One region of the Paenibacillus sp. OSY-SE genome, then DNA from elsewhere that is predicted to be linked to it. Evidence: riboswitches for the same ligand, from Rfam matches in the RefSeq annotation. Region 1 holds a riboswitch; each other region holds the start of a gene.
What was found. Region 1 has a riboswitch for S-adenosylmethionine ahead of metA (homoserine O-acetyltransferase MetA). Riboswitches for the same ligand answer to the same signal wherever they lie in the genome.
Positions count from the first base shown of each region.

Region 2: another riboswitch for S-adenosylmethionine. It lies ahead of A372_RS0125540 (methionine ABC transporter ATP-binding protein); the one in region 1 lies ahead of metA (homoserine O-acetyltransferase MetA).
Region 3: another riboswitch for S-adenosylmethionine. It lies ahead of A372_RS0103975 (methionine ABC transporter ATP-binding protein); the one in region 1 lies ahead of metA (homoserine O-acetyltransferase MetA).

Region 1 is NZ_ALKF01000183.1:51,435-57,799, reverse strand. It holds gene A372_RS0115545 (trans-sulfuration enzyme family protein) at 1-688, opposite strand, end outside; gene A372_RS0115540 (aminotransferase class I/II-fold pyridoxal phosphate-dependent enzyme) at 697-1,878, opposite strand; gene metA (homoserine O-acetyltransferase MetA) at 1,878-2,819, opposite strand; SAM riboswitch class I at 2,967-3,121, opposite strand; gene corA (magnesium/cobalt transporter CorA) at 3,647-4,582, shown strand; gene A372_RS0115525 (HRDC domain-containing protein) at 4,647-5,705, opposite strand; gene A372_RS0115520 (DUF3055 domain-containing protein) at 5,965-6,261, shown strand.
Region 2 is NZ_ALKF01000199.1:90,665-97,029, forward strand. It holds gene A372_RS0125520 (SDR family oxidoreductase) at 1-673, opposite strand, end outside; gene A372_RS0125530 (MetQ/NlpA family ABC transporter substrate-binding protein) at 1,289-2,128, opposite strand; gene A372_RS0125535 (methionine ABC transporter permease) at 2,255-2,920, opposite strand; gene A372_RS0125540 (methionine ABC transporter ATP-binding protein) at 2,920-3,945, opposite strand; SAM riboswitch class I at 4,150-4,299, opposite strand; gene A372_RS0125545 (Cthe_2314 family HEPN domain-containing protein) at 4,373-5,074, opposite strand; gene A372_RS0125550 (UbiD family decarboxylase) at 5,145-6,365, opposite strand, start outside.
Region 3 is NZ_ALKF01000144.1:509-6,873, reverse strand. It holds gene A372_RS0103995 (ABC transporter permease subunit) at 1-354, opposite strand, end outside; gene A372_RS0103990 (iron-containing alcohol dehydrogenase family protein) at 700-1,818, opposite strand; gene A372_RS0103985 (MetQ/NlpA family ABC transporter substrate-binding protein) at 1,797-2,645, opposite strand; gene A372_RS0103980 (methionine ABC transporter permease) at 2,712-3,377, opposite strand; gene A372_RS0103975 (methionine ABC transporter ATP-binding protein) at 3,343-4,380, opposite strand; SAM riboswitch class I at 4,469-4,578, opposite strand; partial or broken gene A372_RS33210 (cupin domain-containing protein) at 4,757-5,058, shown strand; gene A372_RS0103965 (radical SAM/SPASM domain-containing protein) at 5,169-6,044, opposite strand.

The DNA of each region.
Region 1 (6,365 bases):
CCGTCAGCCCGGCCAGCACGTCGCTATGACCGCCGAGGAACTTCGTCGCGCTATGCAGTACAATGTCAACGCCAAGCTCGATGGGCCGTTGATGGTAAGGCGTCATAAACGTATTATCGAGCAATGTGATGAGACCGTGTTCCTTCGCCCATGCCGCCACCTCAGCAATGTCCGTAATTTTGAGCGTCGGGTTGGACGGTGTTTCCATGTATACGGCCTTCGTGTTCGGGCGAAGGGCGGCTTTCACCTGTTCGATATCCGTCATATCGACGAAGGTCGATTCAATGTGCAAGCGGGTCAGGATAGACGTCAACAAACGGTACGTTCCCCCGTAGACATCCTCTGTTACAATGACGTGATCGCCCGCCGACAGGAGCAGGAATGCAGACGAAATTGCAGCCATGCCAGATGCGAATGCGTATCCGTTGCTTCCGCCTTCCAACAAAGCGATATAATTCTCCAGCGCCTGTCGCGTCGGATTGCCGGAACGGGAATAGTCATATTCAGGCGGCTCGTAAATATCGTGATGATGGAACGTTGTCGCCTGGTATATCGGAACGCTGGACGCCCCCGTATTACTGTCGATCTCACCGCCAAAGTGGATAAGCTTCGTCGCAAAGCGGCGCTCGCCTTTTTGGGGATGGTTGCTTCCCAGTTCGTCATCGTGTCCCTTATGTTGCTCGCTCATATTTTTCGTCACCCCTCTATTTCCGCTTTTGCCGCAGCAATCGCTTGGTCCAAATCCGCAATGAGGTCTTCCGTATGCTCGATACCGACCGAGAAGCGCAACAGACGGTCGTCAACGCCGATCCGCTCCCGAATTTCCTGCGGAATGTCTGCATGCGTCTGTATGGCCGGATATGTCATCAGCGATTCGACACCACCTAAGCTTTCCGCAAATGCAATCAGCTTCAGATGTCTCAGAATCGGCTCAACATACCGCGCATCCTTCAAGCGGAACGAGAAGATGCCCGTGTTGCCCGCCGACTGCCGCTTCTGAATATCATGGCCCGGATGATGCGGAAGCGCCGGATAGTACACTGCTTCAATGGCCGGATGGTCCAGCAGCCAGTTCGCAATGATCGTCGCGTTAGTCTGATGCCGCTCCATTCGGAGGGCGAGCGTCTTCATGCCGCGCATCAGTTGGTACGAATCCGACGGACTGAGTACGGCGCCGATTGAATTATGCAGAAATCCGATTTCGTCGGACAATTCCTTGCCCTTTGTCACGATAAGGCCAGCCAGCACATCGTTATGTCCACCCAAATACTTCGTCGCACTGTGGACGACGATATCCGCTCCAAGCTCAATTGGGCGCTGGAAGAACGGCGTAAGGAGCGTATTGTCGACGATAGTCAACATGCCGTGTGCCTTAGCCCAAGCCGCAACCCGTTCGATGTCCGTTATCATCATGAGCGGATTGGTCGGCGTCTCGATGATGACCGCCTTCGTCTCCGGCTTGCGCGCCGACTCGAGCGCATCCATATCGTTCGTATCAACATAGGCCGCCGACACGCCGAAGCGGGACATGATCTGTTCAAGCAAGCGGTATGTCCCGCCGTACAAGTCCAACGACACGATCAGATGATCCCCTTGACTGAACAGCGCGAATACGGTCTGCAATGCTGCCATCCCCGAGCTGCACGCGAAGCCTGCATCTCCGCCTTCCAAGGCGGCCGCCGCGTCTTCCAGCACTTGCCGGGTCGGGTTCTTCGTACGTATATAATCAAATCCGGTGCTCTGCCCGAGCCGTGGATGGCGATACGCGGTTGCTTGAAAGATTGGATACGTTACGGCGCCTGTCTTCGGCTCATGCACCGACCCGATCTGTGCGAGCCGGCTTTCGATGCGGTAGTTGTCTGAGTTCTGTGCAGCCATTACAATTGCGCCCCTTCCTTGTGCGATACGGCTCTGCCTAATTCATACGGCGTCTCTTGATATACATAGTAGTTCAGCCAGTTGGAAAAGAGCAGATTGGCATGCGCACGCCAAGTCGAGTACGGCTTTTTGGACGGATCGTTATTTGGAAAATAATTAGCGGGGATGTCCATATCCATCCCTTTCGCGATATCCCGATCATATTCCCATTTCAATGTACAGGGATCGTATTCAGAGTGCCCGGTCACGAAGATTTGCTTGCCATCCTCAGTCGCAACCAGATAGACTCCCGCTTCTTCTGATTCCGCTAATATATTCAAGGCGGCAACTTGCTCGATATCCTCGCGTCTCACTTCCGTATGGCGGGATTGTGGAACAAGGAACATCTCGTCGAAGCCGCGTGTCAGACTTACATTTTCCTTCGTTAACGTATGGGGAAATACCCCAAATATTTTGTTGTCTAGTGAATATTTGCGAATGCCGTAATGATAGTACAGACCTGCCTGGGACGCCCAACATATATGAAAGGTCGAGGTCACATTTTCCTTGGACCATTTCATGATGAGGCACAGCTCCTGCCAATAGTTCACGTCCTCGAAATCCATCTGCTCCACGGGAGCCCCTGTAATAATCATGCCGTCAAACTGCTGATTCTCAATTTCTTCAAACGTTTTATAAAAGGACGACAAATGTTCCGCCGATGTATTTTTCGAGGTATGGCTCGCTGGATGGAGCAATGTCACATCTACCTGAAGCGGCGTATTGCCAACTAAGCGAAGCAGTTGGGTTTCCGTCGTCTCTTTCGTCGGCATCAAGTTCAGAATTACAATTCGAAGCGGACGAATATCTTGGTGATACGCACGTGTTTCGTCCATAACGAATATGTTCTCCTGAGACAGTATTTCTTTGGCCGGCAAGTGATCCGGAATTTTAATCGGCATGACGCTCTCCTCCTTCATATTGGTTCCATACATGCAGCACTGGCAAACGTATGTAGCAAGTGGATACGGCGCTCCTGTCCTTTTTCATATACAAAAAAGACCTTTCCCGGCGATTCGAGAAAGGTCATGCATTACGTTCTCATGCCTCTCTCATCTGTCAGCAACGATTGGATCGCTGCTGCAAGAATTAGCACCGTACGTACATAACTGCAAGATTCTTGGAACAAGAATCTGCCATGTCATGGCTAACGCCGGTTGCCGGGTTTCATCGGGCTTGTCCCTCCACCTGCTCTTGATAAGATTGCTATCGTTCGTTATTCATTTGTTTGCCATTTGCCAAATAGGACTTGGTAATAACTTATAGCAAAGACCAGCCTCTCGTCAAGAGGCAATTCACCATCTCTTATGAAATGCCATATGTTAAATCAATGACAAACTTCATACTTTCACACATTTGCTCGGTTTCAACTAAATTCTGTAATTCATTTTTTCTTGAAAGGTGAAAGTACGAGCGTTATACTTAACAAGTGCGTGACCGCACTACCTGATTTATAACGAATAAGTTGAGGTGAATTTCGGATGGATGGCGACCCGAGGCCGTGCCACGGTACGAACGGACAACCGAATATGACGATTCGACAGGAACCGATGTCGCCCAAGACCGTTGCTGTCTGTTGTTCGTGCCCATAAGTTGAACAGCTTTCAACTACCTTGACGTATGTCTATGCACCGAATGACGGACGAAGTCATGAGCATCTCCCTGCTTGAATCGTCAATAATAGACGACGCAGCCCGCCAACAGTTGGCGGTGCGAAGGAGTGAGTGCAATGAAAATCCGTCTTGTAAACGAAGGGGTATTTACACCTGTGGAAGACATCAATGTCGCATTGACGACGCCTGAACAAGGCTTTTACTGGATCGATGCCGATATTGATGATTTGCTCGTGCTTCAGCCTCTATTCTCCATGCATGATCTGGCCGTAGAGGACTGTATGAGCGAAGAAGAGCAACGCCCGAAGATTGAAATCTATGAAGGCCATTACTTTATCGTGTTTAACAGCATCCGGTTTGATGATGAGGAAATATTTTTACGTTCGCTGAACATATTTCTAGGCAAGCACTTTATTATTACAGTAACGAATCAGAAAATAAATGAGCTGCGCATGGTAAAGCCGGTCCTGTGGGAACAGGAAGTCAGTGCGGCAGACCGCATGTTATATCACTTAATTGACATGGTCGTTGACAACTATTTCACGGTAGCCGATCGAATTGAAGCGAAGATCGACAATCTGGAAGAAGAGCTTATTGTCAGCGCCAAGAAGACCCATCTAAATGAAATCATTAGCTTGCGAAGCGAAATACTCTGGCTCAAAAAAGGATTGGCTCCGCAAAAAGAAGTGCTGCTCGTCCTTTACCGTAAAGAACTGCGGCTTATCGACGATGATTTGCAAAAATACTTCCGTGACATTTATGAGAATGCTGTCAAGGTGTCCGAGACGTTTGAAACATTCCGCGATCTGATGGGAAACTTACGAGAGTCATACCAGCTCAGCATTGCGAATCGCGCGAACGACATTATGAGAGTGTTCACCGCCATCACGACCATATTCATGCCGCTTACTTTGATTACAGGCATCTATGGAATGAACTTCGACTATATCCCGTTCATGGATTGGGATTTTGGTTCTTTCTATACGATGGGCTTTATGTTCATACTCGGCGCATTCATGTTCTATTTATTTCGGAAAAAAGATTGGATCTGACAAAGCGACCATGCGATTGCCCGTGTTCCTGACTTGATCAAGGACACGGGCATTATATTTTTTCTCAGCTCACCTGCCGATCGGCAGGGGCATGCTTCTGACGGCGATGCAGAAGACGCAGAAGACGAATCCGCTCATAGTTAGCCTGCACCGATGCGGTGGCTTGCTCTAAGGCCGCTTCACCGAACGCTTTTATATAAACCGGTTTTAAGTATTCGTCCCCCAGCTCCACAAAAGCCATATCAATCGCCTGCCTTTCTTCCCTTGGCATTGAAGCTAACTCGGCCTCCACAAGCGTCTCTACTTGGTATCCTTCCCGTTCCAGCGTTTCAATTCGCATAATGAGCTCACGCCGATCAATGCGAAGGAGTTCCATCAGTTGCAACAGGGTCTGCCCTTGCTGTATCCCCTCCAAAAGCTTTCTGCGCTCGGTCAGCTTCGTTAATTCATCCCTTTGCTTTGCTTCCCATTCCGAATAGATCCACTGTGCGAATTGCTGCTCGGTGATAGCCGCTTGCACCCACTCTAATGGGAAGGTCGTGCTCCGTTCATACTGCTTCGTTATTTCGACGATATCGTCCCCAAACGATTGTATTTTGATTTCACCAAATCCCGGAAGCTGCTTCAATTCCTCCAGTGTATGCGGCAAAAATGCGCTTACGAGTCGAAGCATACGGTTCGTCGCCACCCAATACGGGGCACGCTTCAAGCGGCTTGCCATCTCTCGTCGCCACTTGGCCAACTGCTCGTACACTTCCTCCTTCGCGTATAGTTGGGCATAGCAATTCACCCATTCCTGCCGCTCCTTCATCCGGCGTTCATGAATGTCGGTATCCGGGACAAATCCCAGCACCATACGGTAGCCCGAGCTGAGCAGTTGAGCCAAGCCACCGCGCAGCGCAGCACGCATCTCGGCCCAGATGGATCCTTCGAACCACACCTCAGATGCTCCGCCGTCCACTTCCCACAACACGATCCATTTTCCTTCCTCTTCTCCAACCGTGACGAGACCTTGCTGAGATCTGACCGCATCAGCCTCTTTTTTAGCCTTGCTCTTCGCCTTTCGTCCGTCTGGGCTTGCGCCCTCCTGATAATCGAACCTTGCCGTCCAGACTACTTGCATGTGTGACGATTCCTCCTTTATTGTAAAGTGCATTATATCCATTCATAATGTGGAACATAAAAAAAGAAAGCACCCCTTCAAAATGCGGCTATACGCATTTCAAAGAGGTGCTTCCCCGTCCTAGTTATGAATTCACCTAAATTATACCACATAGACATGCGAGGTTGCAATTCTTACTTTTAGTGCAGTTCAGCTCTTTTAGAAGTTGCCGCTGTTACGTTATAATGGGAATGTTACCCACACAAGGAGGTTCGTCAAGATGAGTATGAACGACATAGACTTTTTATCAGACGGTACGGAGGAGACATCCACGCGCTTCGTTACGTTTATCGGTCCGAGCATGCATCGCTTCGATCTGGCTGTTACGACGACGAACCGCTTTTACGGCAAAAAGCTGGTGACTGATTTGCAGAGCGGTCTAACCGCCATTATGGGACAAGACGATTTAGAAGAAGAAGGTTATTTGGAATCGTTCTATCGCTTGAGCAATGAAGAAGCGGAAGACTTGCGCCATTTTCTGTCCATGGTCATTGGCGCTGTTCACTTTACGGACTAAGGACCAAGACCAGGTTGATGAAGCCTCAATCAGGCTTTTTACACCCGTTAATGGGAATGAACGCTGCCTCGGCAGGATGCGGATGGAGAACGATACAACCACGA
Region 2 (6,365 bases), on a different contig from region 1:
TCATAATGTTGCCGGTTATAAAATCCGATCGTTCCTCACATAGAAAGCGGATCACCCGGGTTACGTCTTCACCGGTTCCCGGACGGCCGCGCGGCGTTTCCTCATCCTTAACGTCCTGCACCTCATCGATGCGCCGCTCTTTATTATCACCTCGGATATCTCCAGGGCAAATCATGTTTACCGTAATGCCGTGCGGGGCTTCTTCCACGGCAAGCGTCTTCGTAAAGGAGACGAGTCCGACCTTGGCCGCGGCATATACGGCACGATGCGGCCATGAGCGCGCTTCTCCAGCATGTCCGAATCCGTAATGAATGATTCGTCCCCAGCCTTTGCGCCGCATCGAATCAAGCAGCAGATGATCGAGCAGTATGACACCCGTCAAATTTCCGTTTAACAAATATAAAATCTCTTCTTCCGTGTAATCAGCAAACAAACGGCGCTCCCGTATAAACGGTCCGGCATTGTTTACGACAATGTCGGCGGGACCCATCTCATCCTTCATCGTATATACTAACCGTTTAATTTCGTCCATTTTTGAAATATCGGCTTGAATGGCACTACAACGGACACCCTTCGCTTCAATTTCCAGCTTCAGCTTCGCCGCTTCCTCTATACTATGCACGTAGTTCAAGACGATATCGTGTCCGGCATCGGCTAACGTCATGGCCGCCATCTTGCCAAGGCCCTTGGCGCTCCCCGTAATCAGGGCAATCTTACGCTGCTGTTCCAACGTCGCAATCCTCCTCCCGGCGCTTCAAAGAACATCCATGTCCAGTATAGATTATTTATGAGGGGAGAACAACAGAACCCAATTATCGGACCGTATCGTCACCCTGAATCGAGGTAAGCAGCTCCACCCTTTTGCTTCACTCTCCCCTTCCATCAGGAAGCGGCACAACCAATTGCCACTCTGATTCACTCTCATCGTGATCGGCCTCGTTATGGATGGTACCTATACGATACGTCATGTCCCTTATCCTCCACTTTATCCCTCCTGACTGTATGGGAGATTGAAGCTAAGAGCATCGTAATGCTTCGTTCGTGCAGTGACGCGCTCTGACTGACTGTACGGGAGAATGGAGCTAAGGGCCATTGCACAGAAGCCACAACATGTTCTCGTTTGAAAAGGAAGGGGGGCTGCCATTCTGAATGAAGGGGAGATCGAGGCAAGGGATGGAACAGGCTCCAACAATGTAAAAAAGCCTTGGCGTCAAGGCTGCTCATCTTTTCAATGAATATGCCGTAAAGCGCCAAGGCTATGCGAGTATGTTCCATTCAACAGCAATAATTAGAACGCTGGAACGATCGCTCCTTTATATTTGTCCTCGATGAATTTCTTCACGTCGTCGGATTGAAGCGCGGCAACCAATTTTTTAATTGCTTCGCTGTCTTTGTTATCTTCACGTGCCGTCAAAATGTTGGCATACGGTGAATCTTTATCTTCGATGAACAGCGCATCCTTCGTCGGATTCAATTCAGCTTGCAGTGCATAGTTCGTGTTGATGAGCGCCATATCGACTTCATCCAACGCACGCGGCAGCATTGCGGCTTCCAACTCTTTGAACTTCAGATTTTTCGGATTGTCTGCAACGTCGCGAGCTGTCGCTTCAAGGCCTGTGCCCTCTTTCAGCTTAATGATGCCTTGTTTCTCAAGCAAAAGCAAGGAACGTCCACCATTTGTCGCATCATTAGGAATAGCGACCGTAGCACCGTCTTGCAGCTCATCGACGGATTTAATTTTTTTGGAGTACGCGCCGAACGGCTCCACATGCACGTTACCGACGCTAGCCAGCTTGTAGCCCTTCGTATTCACTTCGTTGTCCATGTATGGCTTATGCTGGAAGAAGTTCGCATCAAGCTGCTTCTCATGCACCTGTACGTTCGGTTGAACATAGTCGGTAAATTCCTTGATTTCCAATTCAATGCCTTGATCCTTCAACAGCGGCTTGATATGATTCAAAATTTCTGCGTGCGGAACCGGAGATGCGCCGACGACCACTTTCGTCGTTTCGCCACCCGCATTGTCTGAGGCGTTCGTTGCATTGTTGTCTGCCGCCGGCTTGCTTCCGCATGCGGCCAGCACCATTACTAACGTTACGAGAGTCAATACATAAGTCCACTTTTTCATTGCCAACACCTTCTCCTTCCAAACTGCCCCAATTGAATTTTTTGTATATGAGGTTGTTCAAAATCCTCTTAACCTTTTTGAACACTCACTATATGTTGAAGCTCCAAAGAGCGGGCTTCCCAAACCTTATTTGCGGGTAAACTTGCGCACCAACGCATCGCCAATCCACTGCAGCACCTGCACGAGCAGCACCATCACGACAATCGATACAATCATCACTTCGAATTCGTAACGGTGATAACCGTAGCGAATAGCCAGATCCCCTAGACCGCCACCGCCAATCATTCCTGACATGGCCGTATAAGTGACCAGCGTAACCGCCGTAATCGTCGTGCCGGCAATAAGTCCAGGCATCGCTTCCGGGAGCAGCACCTTGCGCACAATCTGCCATGTCGATGCCCCCATCGCTTGCGCTGCCTCGATGACGCCGCGATCCACTTCTCTTAGCGACGTTTCGACCAGACGGGCGAAGAACGGAGCAGCCGCGATGACGAGCGGCGGTATTGTTCCTTCCACACCTATCGAAGTCCCTATAATAATCCGGGTAAGCGGGATAATGGCAATCATCAAAATAACAAACGGCACCGAGCGTAGAATATTGACGATAAATGACACCACCGCGTACACCGGCTTGGCCGCTGCCCTATTCGATTTGCCTGTCAAGTAAAGCAGTACGCCGAGCGGAAGTCCGATAATGAAGGTGAACAATACGGAAAAGAGCATCATCGTCAGCGTATCGGTCGTGGCCGTGCTTACTTCTTCCCAGTTCACTGTAGAGAAATCAAGCTTCATTATGCAATCACCTCCACTTCCAAGCCTTTATCCCGCAACGACAGGAGCGACTGTTCCACGGCCGTCTTCTCTCCGTCAAGTCTTACGACCAACTGGCCGTATGGAACGTCCTTCATGCGCGAGATCGTACCTTGCAGAATGGCGAAGCTGACACCGGCTGCAGTCAATACTTGATGGAGCACCGGCGCGTACGTCACGTCGCCTAAATAATTGATCTTCACCACGCGGGAATGTTCGGTCGCCTGCGTCTTGAAAGCTGCCCAAGGCTGGAGCTCCGCATCATTGCGCTCTTCTAGAATAAACTCACGCGTCACCGGATGCTGCGGCTTCAGAAATACGTCGATGACCTTACCCTGTTCCGCAATTGCACCGGCATGAATAACGGCGACGCGGTCGCATATCGCTTGGATGACGTGCATTTCGTGCGTGATGAGCACAATCGTAATGCCGAACTTGCGGTTAATATCGAGCAACAGGTCAAGTATCGCGTTGGTCGTCTGCGGATCGAGCGCCGAAGTCGCTTCGTCACACAACAGTACCTTCGGATCGTTAGCCAAAGCTCGTGCGATGCCAACCCGCTGCTTCTGTCCGCCAGATAATTGCGCCGGATATTTATCGCGGTGCTCCTCCAGTCCGACGAGACGGATTAAATCGTCCACCTTCGCCTGCACTTTTTCTTTCGGTGTGTGTGCAAGCTGCAGCGGAAAGGCGATATTGTCAAATACCGTCGCAGATGACAGCAGATTAAAATGCTGAAAAATCATGCCTATCTTGCGGCGCTGCTGCTGCAGTCCTCCCTGAGTCAGCTTCGTCAGCTCGACGCCGTCAACGGTCACCGTTCCAGATGTCGGCCGTTCCAGCAGATTTATGCTGCGCAGCAAGGTACTCTTGCCTGCCCCAGAGTGGCCGATAATGCCGAAAATTTCGCCATCCGCCACTGTCAGGCTTACATCGTCCAGCGCCAGCGGTCCGCTTGCTTTGCCTCTCGCATCATATTGTTTGCTTATATGTTCCAAACGAATCAATGGAATCGTCACCTTCCTTTATGCATCGCGTATGCATGATCCGTACGCGTTATTGGCTGTCAGCTTATTCATAATAGGACAGCTCATGAATGTATTATACAGGATTATATATAAAAAGCCCCCTCTTGGCAGATGCCAAAAGGGGGCTACGTCGATTCGCTGTCTCTTGCAGTTGAAACTGGCGGTTGTTCGCAACTCTCCCTTTTCTTATCTGCCAGAACCGTCACGTTCTGAAGGAATTAGCACCATTGACATCTTGCAAGCATATAACGCACCGAAGCGTCATATTGACCGGGTTGCAAGATCGGTTGCCGGGCTTCACAGGGCCTGTCCCTCCGCCACTCTTGATAAGAAAACGGTTATGAAATTTAAATTGAGTATAATCCAGCATTTGAAAGTTGTCAATTAACTTTTTTTACCTTACGTTTCATTTTTCTAGTTTGCACAATTCCTCAAAGGCGATCAGCAACGTTTCGCATGCCATATGGAAACCATCCTGTAAATCCTGCAAATTCGCTTGGATATCCTCCAGCTTGATTTTATCACTTAAGCTGCGGTGGCGCTGCCATAAATCATCCTGCATTTCCGCATTCATATGGTGAATTTCCGTATTGCGGCGCTTGCGGAGACGCTGAAGAGCATCGCCGTACTGATCTTTCAAGGCGGTTAACCGTTCGGCCAAGCGCGGATGGCTGCCTTTGAACCGGATTTGACGCAGAACCGTGAAGTAAGAAAAACGATGCTTCACCTTCTCCGTCTCCAATTGCAGCACCGTGTTCAGGAGCGTCCCGAGCTTGTCCAAAATGGAGAAGACGCGAATGAATCCGTTCTTGTAGAAATAGACATGCCGATAGTAATCATCCAGTTCCTCATCGTCCATCTCCGCTTGATATCGCTTCGTTACGCGCTCCGCAAACTTATCGGAAGCATAAACGCTTTGTTCCAGCTCATCCAAGGATGTCTTTAACCCGACGGTCCAGATTTCAATTTTGCGCCAATAGTGCTCCGGATCGCCCTGCTTGTCCATTTGCTTGCGCACAACGTTCAAGTAGCGCTCCATCAACACCATGGCTTCCTGTAATTCTCCTTCGTCCTGACGGGGCGCTTCACCGAACAGAATGCGCAGCATGGAACTCCTCCTTGTCGATACTAACACGTGAATGGATCCGTGATTATAAGAGGTCCCGTTCAACAACCGCTTATAGTCCGTTCGGGAAATAGTCTTTCCAACGTTGGTCAACCTGTTGCACGATATCTTCACGCGGGAACAATTCGTCTGGGTAACCCGGCTTCATGCGCGCATCGATGACAATCGGTAATTTATAGGCAAGATGGTGATTGCGGACTTCCATTCCCGCGTATATATCAGATGCAGGGTTAAATCGCGTAAATACCGTCCATAGAAACGGAAGCTGTCCGTTCGCGACTTGGGCATCATCCACTAAGAACACAAGCGGCCATTTCGTCTCTTTCTCCGTGAGACGCGCCAATACGCGTTCCGCCAGCTGCGGCTCTGCCTCATACGAAGCGCCAGCTACTGTCAAGCAGCCGCGGCAAAAGACGGCGACATCATGAATCTCGCCAATTTCGCCCTCCTCGTACGTATGCGGCAGTTCCCGCACTGGCTCGCCTACGCCAAGCAGAATGCCTTTGCTGCCATGGTTCAGCTTATGCCCGGTATAATCGAGCGTATCGTGCGACGTGTTATTCATCACATACAAGTCGCTCTCTGGCTTAAATCGCTCGAGCACTGCTTCGGTCAGCTCAGCAAAGTTCTCTAGGTCAACGGGCTGATCCGTCAGCATGAGGAACTTCGTCAAGCTGAGCTGGCCTTCACCGAGAATGCGGAAGCCGGACAGAAGCGCTTCACGTGAATAGCTTTCGCGCACGACGGCGGCGGCCAAGGAATGGACGCCCGTTTCTGGATATGGATGCACCTTGCGCACCGTCGGCATGACGAGCGGGAACGCCGGGGACAACAGCCTTACCAAATATTCGCCCAAGTAATAGTCCTCTTGACGAGGCTTGCCTACAACCGTCGCCGGATAGATCGCATCCTTGCGGTGATACATCTGCTTCACATTAAGCACCGGGAACTCGTGCGCCCATGAGTAATAGCCGTAATGGTCACCGAACGGCCCTTCCATGCGGCGGACATGCGGCGGCACATAGCCTTGAATTACGAAATCCGCTTCAGCCGGAATACGGTGTCCTTCAAAGCCGCTGTCTACGACTGGAAGGCGTTCACCCATCACGAACGAGGTCATCAATAGCTCAGGCAGCTTCTCAGGAAGCGGTGCAATGGCCGCTGCAATAAGCGCAGGAGGTCCACCGACAATTACGGACACTGGAAGCGCTTCATTGCGCATTTCCGCCTCATGATGATGAAAACCGCCGCCTTTTTGAATTTGCCAGTGCAT
Region 3 (6,365 bases), on a different contig from region 1:
AAATCTAGTTCTGGACAACCTATAGTCCATCATACCTTTCATAACGCCCAGGCCGAAGCTTAACACCAACGCGGTTATAATGACAGCGAAGCTCTTGGACATGGCAATCAGGACGGCGGATTCGACGGTTTCGCCGTATCTGTTCAAGCCCAGACTTCCATTCTCTAGCAGCCCGTTGACCAATCCTTTTAAATTGTCGCCGTATTTGCCCCAACTGAAGTTATACTCGGCCGTCACCCTGTAATATTCCATCCCGATATCCAGATCCCGCGGGAACAAGACAATGAGAATGACCATAATTAATGAAAAAATACTGATACATAATGATCTTAAAATCTGTGACCGAAGACTCATGTTCTCCTCCTACCCTATTCTTACTCCATATTCATCATATTTATATTCACGGCAGTCTATTAAAAACATTCTACTCGAATCATAGTGAAATCTATAGTTAAAATTAACCAATGGTTATAAAAAAAGGTGTGATTTTGTCTATTGCTGACGGATTTTTGTCTATTGGTGATGGAATGTGTAGGTGAAAGAAAATGGAAAATACAAATTTTCCTGCGGAAAAAGGCAAGGGAGATGGGATAGATAGAAAGCGAGTTGATGGGGTGCAGCCATGAAAAAGGGGCACAGGATGTAATCCCGCCCCCGTTATTTCTGCAAGGTGTATACTCTACTGGAGAATATAACCTCTTATGACTCCGATATTGCGTGTTCCAGCGTTACAATCGCTTGATACACATCGTCTGCTGTAATTCCTGACTTCATAAAGTGTATCGACTCATTCGGATGCGTCGTGCCGCTAGCGATGTTTTTCAATGTTGCAGTATCCTGACTGGACAGCCCCAGATCGGTTAAACGATAAGGGAGATTCATACCGAGATAGAAGGGGAGCAACCGTTGTACTTCTGGCAGGTTGTCTTCCAATACCAACTGCACGAGAATGCCGTAGGCTACTTTATCGCCGTGCAGCAGATCATGCGTTTCTGGAGCCACGGTAAGTCCATTGTGAACCGAGTGAGCTCCCGCGATGCGTCCCAGATGGTCGCCGAATCCTCCAACCATTCCGCCAGTCATTATAATCGTTTCAACCACCTGCACGAATGCTGCCGACAATTGCTTCGTCTCGGCGTCTTGAATGCTTTGCCGCCCATGCTCCAAGAGAGTGGACTGACATAGACGGGCAGAGTGATGGGCGATCTGAATGGCGATGGATGGATGTTCCAGCTTCCGAATCAGTACATCGGCTTCATACCATTTGGCCAATGTATCGGCAATTCCAGCCCTAAGGTAGGCGACTGGAGCTTGCAGCGCAATTCTCGGTTCGACCAGTACCATCAGCGTGCTTTTTGGAAATATAGTATAGTTCGTGAATTGTCCGTGCTCATTATAGAACACGCTTAACGGTGTCCACGCCGCACAGTTCGAGGCAAGCGTTGGCACCAGAATCGTGTCCAGCTGCGCCTCATTCCCGGCAGCTTTGACCACATCCATGACCTTGCCGCCACCGACGCCGAGAATGACATCGGCTTGCTCTGCCTGCGCATAACGGGCAATTCTTCGGGCTTCCTCTAATGTACACTCTCCATTGTAACGAAGATATAATAGTGTAAGCTTGGTCAGCTTAGGGAAAAAAGGCTTCGCTGCCTTCAAGGAGCGATCGCCATGCACGACGAGCACTCGCTTGTAAGTGTAGGGCTGCAGCAAACAATCCAGCTTATCCAGTATACCTGTTTCACAGTAATAGAGCGCAGGCGCTCCTCTGACGATTACTCGTTGTTCCAACGATGTCACTTCCTTTTCAGCATCCATTCAGGCTTGCCAAAGCCTTTGAACTGTTCATCGATAATTTGTTCAAATTCCGCTGATTCTACGGCTTCCTTCAAATCCTTCGCGAATTGCTTGTCCAGCTCCGCTGTATTTACGACCAAGCGGTTGCGATAGTCATCCGGCATATTTTCGAGCTTCAGAGCATCCAACAGATTCATTTTGGCAGCCAGTGCGAAGTTGCCGGGAACGAGCGACAGGTCGACGCTATCCGCCGCGCGCGGCAGCTGCCCTGCTTCTATCGGCTGGAGCACGAGTTGCTTCGGATTATCTTTTACGTCTTTCTCCGATACCCGCAACGGATCGATGTCATCTTTAATGGTAAGGAGTCCTGCATCTTGCAGCAGTCCTAACGTGCGTGCAAGATTCGTCGGATCGTTGGCAACTGCGACGGTGCTTCCAGCTGCAACTTCATCCAACGATTTGAATTTCGATGAATAGATGCCCATCGGTGCGGTCGGAACGGAGATGAGCTCAGACAATTGCAGCTTATTTTCTTTTGCGAAATTTTCCATGTAAATTTTATGCTGGAATAAGTTCGCGTTCAAATCACCGTTGGACAACGCTAGGTTCGGCTGGACGTAATCACCGAATTCGATTACCTCGACCGTGTATCCTTTTTTCTCCATAATCGGCTTGATTGCTTTAGTAACCATATCACTGTAAGGTCCAGCAGTGGCTCCGATTTTTAAAGCTTTGCTTTCTTCTTGGTTCGAGTCTTTATCGCTGGTTGTGGTTGACGTGCTGTTGCCGCATCCGGCAAGCACACCAATCGCCAGGATGAGAGAGAGTAGGATTGCAGCTTTTTTCATGTTAAATACCTCCATATGATGTGTAATATAATAGGTAAAAAGTTCTCTTTTGAACACGCACTTAATTTAACGCTTATCTACTTTTTTGGCGATGTAATCTCCGCCGTATTGAATCAGTTGCACTAGGCAAACCAAGATGACCACTGTTGTGAACATCACGGTATTATCGTAGCGGTAATAGCCGAAACGAATGGCTAAGTCGCCAATCCCGCCTCCGCCAACGGTGCCTGCCATCGCCGAATAGGCAACCAGGCTGATCGCGGTAATGTTCACGCCTTGAATAATGCCAGGCTTCGCCTCGGGGAGCAGCACATCCTTTATAATCATCCACGGCGTAGCTCCAATTGAGACAGCTGCTTCAATGACCCCCTTGTCGATCTCGCGCAACGCCGTCTCCACCAGCCGGGCAAAAAACGGGATCGAGGCGACCGATAGGGATACCGAGGCGGCCGTTGGGCCGATGGTGGTGCCTGTAATGAATTTCGTTACTGGCAGCAAGGTGACAAGCAAAATAATAAATGGGACCGACCGGATTATGTTGACGATAAATCCCAATATATTTTTCGTCGGCGTGTGTTCCAGAAACAGACCCTTGTCGGTTACAAATAAGAGAATTCCAATAGGAAGACCCAGAATTAAGGCGGCAGAAAGCGAAATTCCTACCATATACAACGTCTGAAAGAAAGCTTTGTTCAGGTCAGGCAATAGTTGGATTAGAGAATCCGTCAGCATGGTAGATCACCTCCAGTCGATATGTACGCTCTCTTATATAATCGATAGCCCGCTGTACTTCCACAGCGTCTCCGATGAGCTCCAAGATGAGAATACCGAGAGGATTGTCACGGATATATTCAATTTTCCCATGCAGGATGTTGCCTTTGACCTGATAGGCCTGCAGAACATCGGTGATGATCGCTTCTTCTGCCTGCGGCGCAACAAAGTGAATTTTGACAATCGTTCCTCGGCAATGCTGGAGCAAGCGTTCAGGAAGGTTAAATTGGAACAGGCTGCTAATGAACGATTGGGTCATCGGATGCTTAGGCTCGGAAAAAATATCATAGACAGCTCCTTCCTCCACCACATTTCCGTCTTGCATCACGGCCATCCGATCGCATATATCTTTCACCACTTCCATCTCATGGGTAATGAGCACAATGGTAAGCTTCAACTCGCGATTGATTTTTTTCAACAGCTCCAAAATCGCTTGTGTCGTCTCGGGATCAAGAGCGGACGTCGCTTCATCACACAACAGCACATGCGGCTCGTTCGCCAATGCTCTGGCGATGCCTACCCGCTGTTTTTGTCCGCCGCTCAGCTGGGCCGGATACACATTGCGTTTGTCGGACAGGCCGACCATCTCCAGCAGATCCGTGACGCGAGTGTCGATTTCTTCTTTTGATTTATGATTTGCCTTCAGTGCAAAGGCGATGTTCTCATACACCGTCTTGGAGCGAATCAGGTGGAAATGCTGAAAAATCATCCCGATCTTTAACCGGGCTTGGCGTAAGCCTTCGCCCTTTAAAGCTGTCAGGTCCACTCCATCGACGAAGATGTTGCCCGAAGTAGGCTCCTCCAACAAGTTGATGCAGCGCAGGAGCGAACTTTTTCCTGCTCCGCTTCGTCCGATAATACCGTAGATTTCTCCTTTGTTTATCGTTAAGGAAACGTTGTTCACGCCAACGACTGTAGATGATTTGCTTCTGTACTCCTTTATTAGATTTCTAATTTCTATCATCGCTCTCACCCCGCTATTCCTGTTGCTAGACACTCATGATACAAAAAAACCTCTTTCATAAGAGAAAGAGGTTGAACTGGCATTAACCAACTTATCTCTCAGAATGTGATACATTCCGTAGGATTTAGCACCGTTTACTCTACTGGTAAGGTTGCCGGACGTCATAGGGCCTATTCCCTCAGTCACTCTTGATAAGGTAAAATATGAAGTTTTGTAGTGAAAATAATACACATGAAAGATTTGCTTGTCAATAAAATTTTCAATATTTATTTTCAAACTGGAAATGATATCTTTCCGTGGTATAATTTTTTGTTGGGGATATATAAACACACCAGAGGTGAGTTGATTGAAAACGGAAAAGGTTAACATTTTTGAAATGACCAAGGACATCAATCAATATGCGAATTTTGTAGTTGGTGAAGTCAATGATCACGTGGTTCGTGCTGCCGTCATTGATGGTGATTTTCACTGGCATAAGCATGAAAATTGTGACGAGCTCTTTCTGGTGGTCGAGGAGAATTATTGATAGATTTTGAAGATCGAACGGAAACATTGCTGCCTGGTGATGTATATACAGTGAAAGCGAACGTGCTCCATCGCACTCGTTCGAATGGCAGAACGGTTAACCTATGTTTTGAAAAGGCTGATAATGATATAAACGGAAACGAAATGGAATAAGTCAACAAGTAAAAAAAGACGTGTCAAATTTCGTAAATTCGCACGCCTTTTTTATTGCAGATAAACTCCGGCCGCCCTTGAGGCGGTCTAGTATGTTATCGAGATAAGCTTCATGTGCCGAATCTCTGCCGATACCCGCACTTCCTGCATAATTCCTCTACAGCTTCTCTTCTGGAAAATCCATAGTACAGATTATTCGCTCTTTCGCCTTCTACAATTTCAGAGAAAGGAGTGCTATTAATATTGCCTAAATTAATGACGCCCTCGCCATCCAGACAGCAGGGCACGACCGTTCCGTCGACCAGCACGGCCGCTTGACTCCGAAGCGCATGACAGAAGCCTTTGCCATCATCCTCCGGAGCTTGCAGGCTCGGCCATTGAAATTCATGGTCCTGATTCAAATAGATTCTGTCGGCGATTTTGACTCCGCTGCCTGGCATCACTTTTTCTTCTATTTTGTAGTCCAAATTAAATTCTTTTTCTAAAATGGCTAGTGTTTCCCGGTTTCTGCTCTTTATCGAATTTGTTGCATTGTCTTGGTCCAAATTCCATAACCTGAACGATATGATGACATTATGCTCAGCCGCTTCCCGCACAAAAGAAAGAATATCAGCCAAGTATCCCTCTCGATTTTCCGACCCCTCATGTCCGTCGAAGCTGTGCAGCGAGAAGTTCATTTGGCGCAGCGCCGGTTTCCCCAGCAGCTTATGCCTATTTTTATGAATAAGTGTTCCATTCGTCGTAATATTGACCTTGAACCCTTTTGCATGGCTGGCATCCAGCAACTCATCGATTTTGGGATGAAGGAGGGGCTCGCCTTTGACGTGAAGATAAATATAATTCGTATGCGGTTTAATCTGATCCAATATGTTGTTAAAGGTGTCCGGCTTAATGAAATTAGCCTTGCGAGCCGTTTGCGGGCAGAAGCTGCAAGCCAGATTGCATACGCTTGTAACTTCGACATATACCTTTTTAAAAGTTTTCAAGACTTGTTCCCCATTCTATATCTTTCTGTAAATACTCAGGTCGTTGCCGACATAGACTGATTGCGCATCTGATTCTATATTGTACTAGAAACATCAGGCTTATAGAAGGCTTTCGTTCTATGGGCAAAATGATAGGACACGTTCCAACGATTAGCAAGGGGGATGGTTGAAACAAGCTATGACGAGGAGAGCTGCATGAGGAGGGTTAGTTGGCTGCTGTATAAGGTGGGCTGCATTGTTTTCCGTGGTCATTTCCGAGATTGTTACCGCGGTTGATGCAAGCTCCGTTGGAAAACGTACAGTGGAATGTGTCGATTAGGC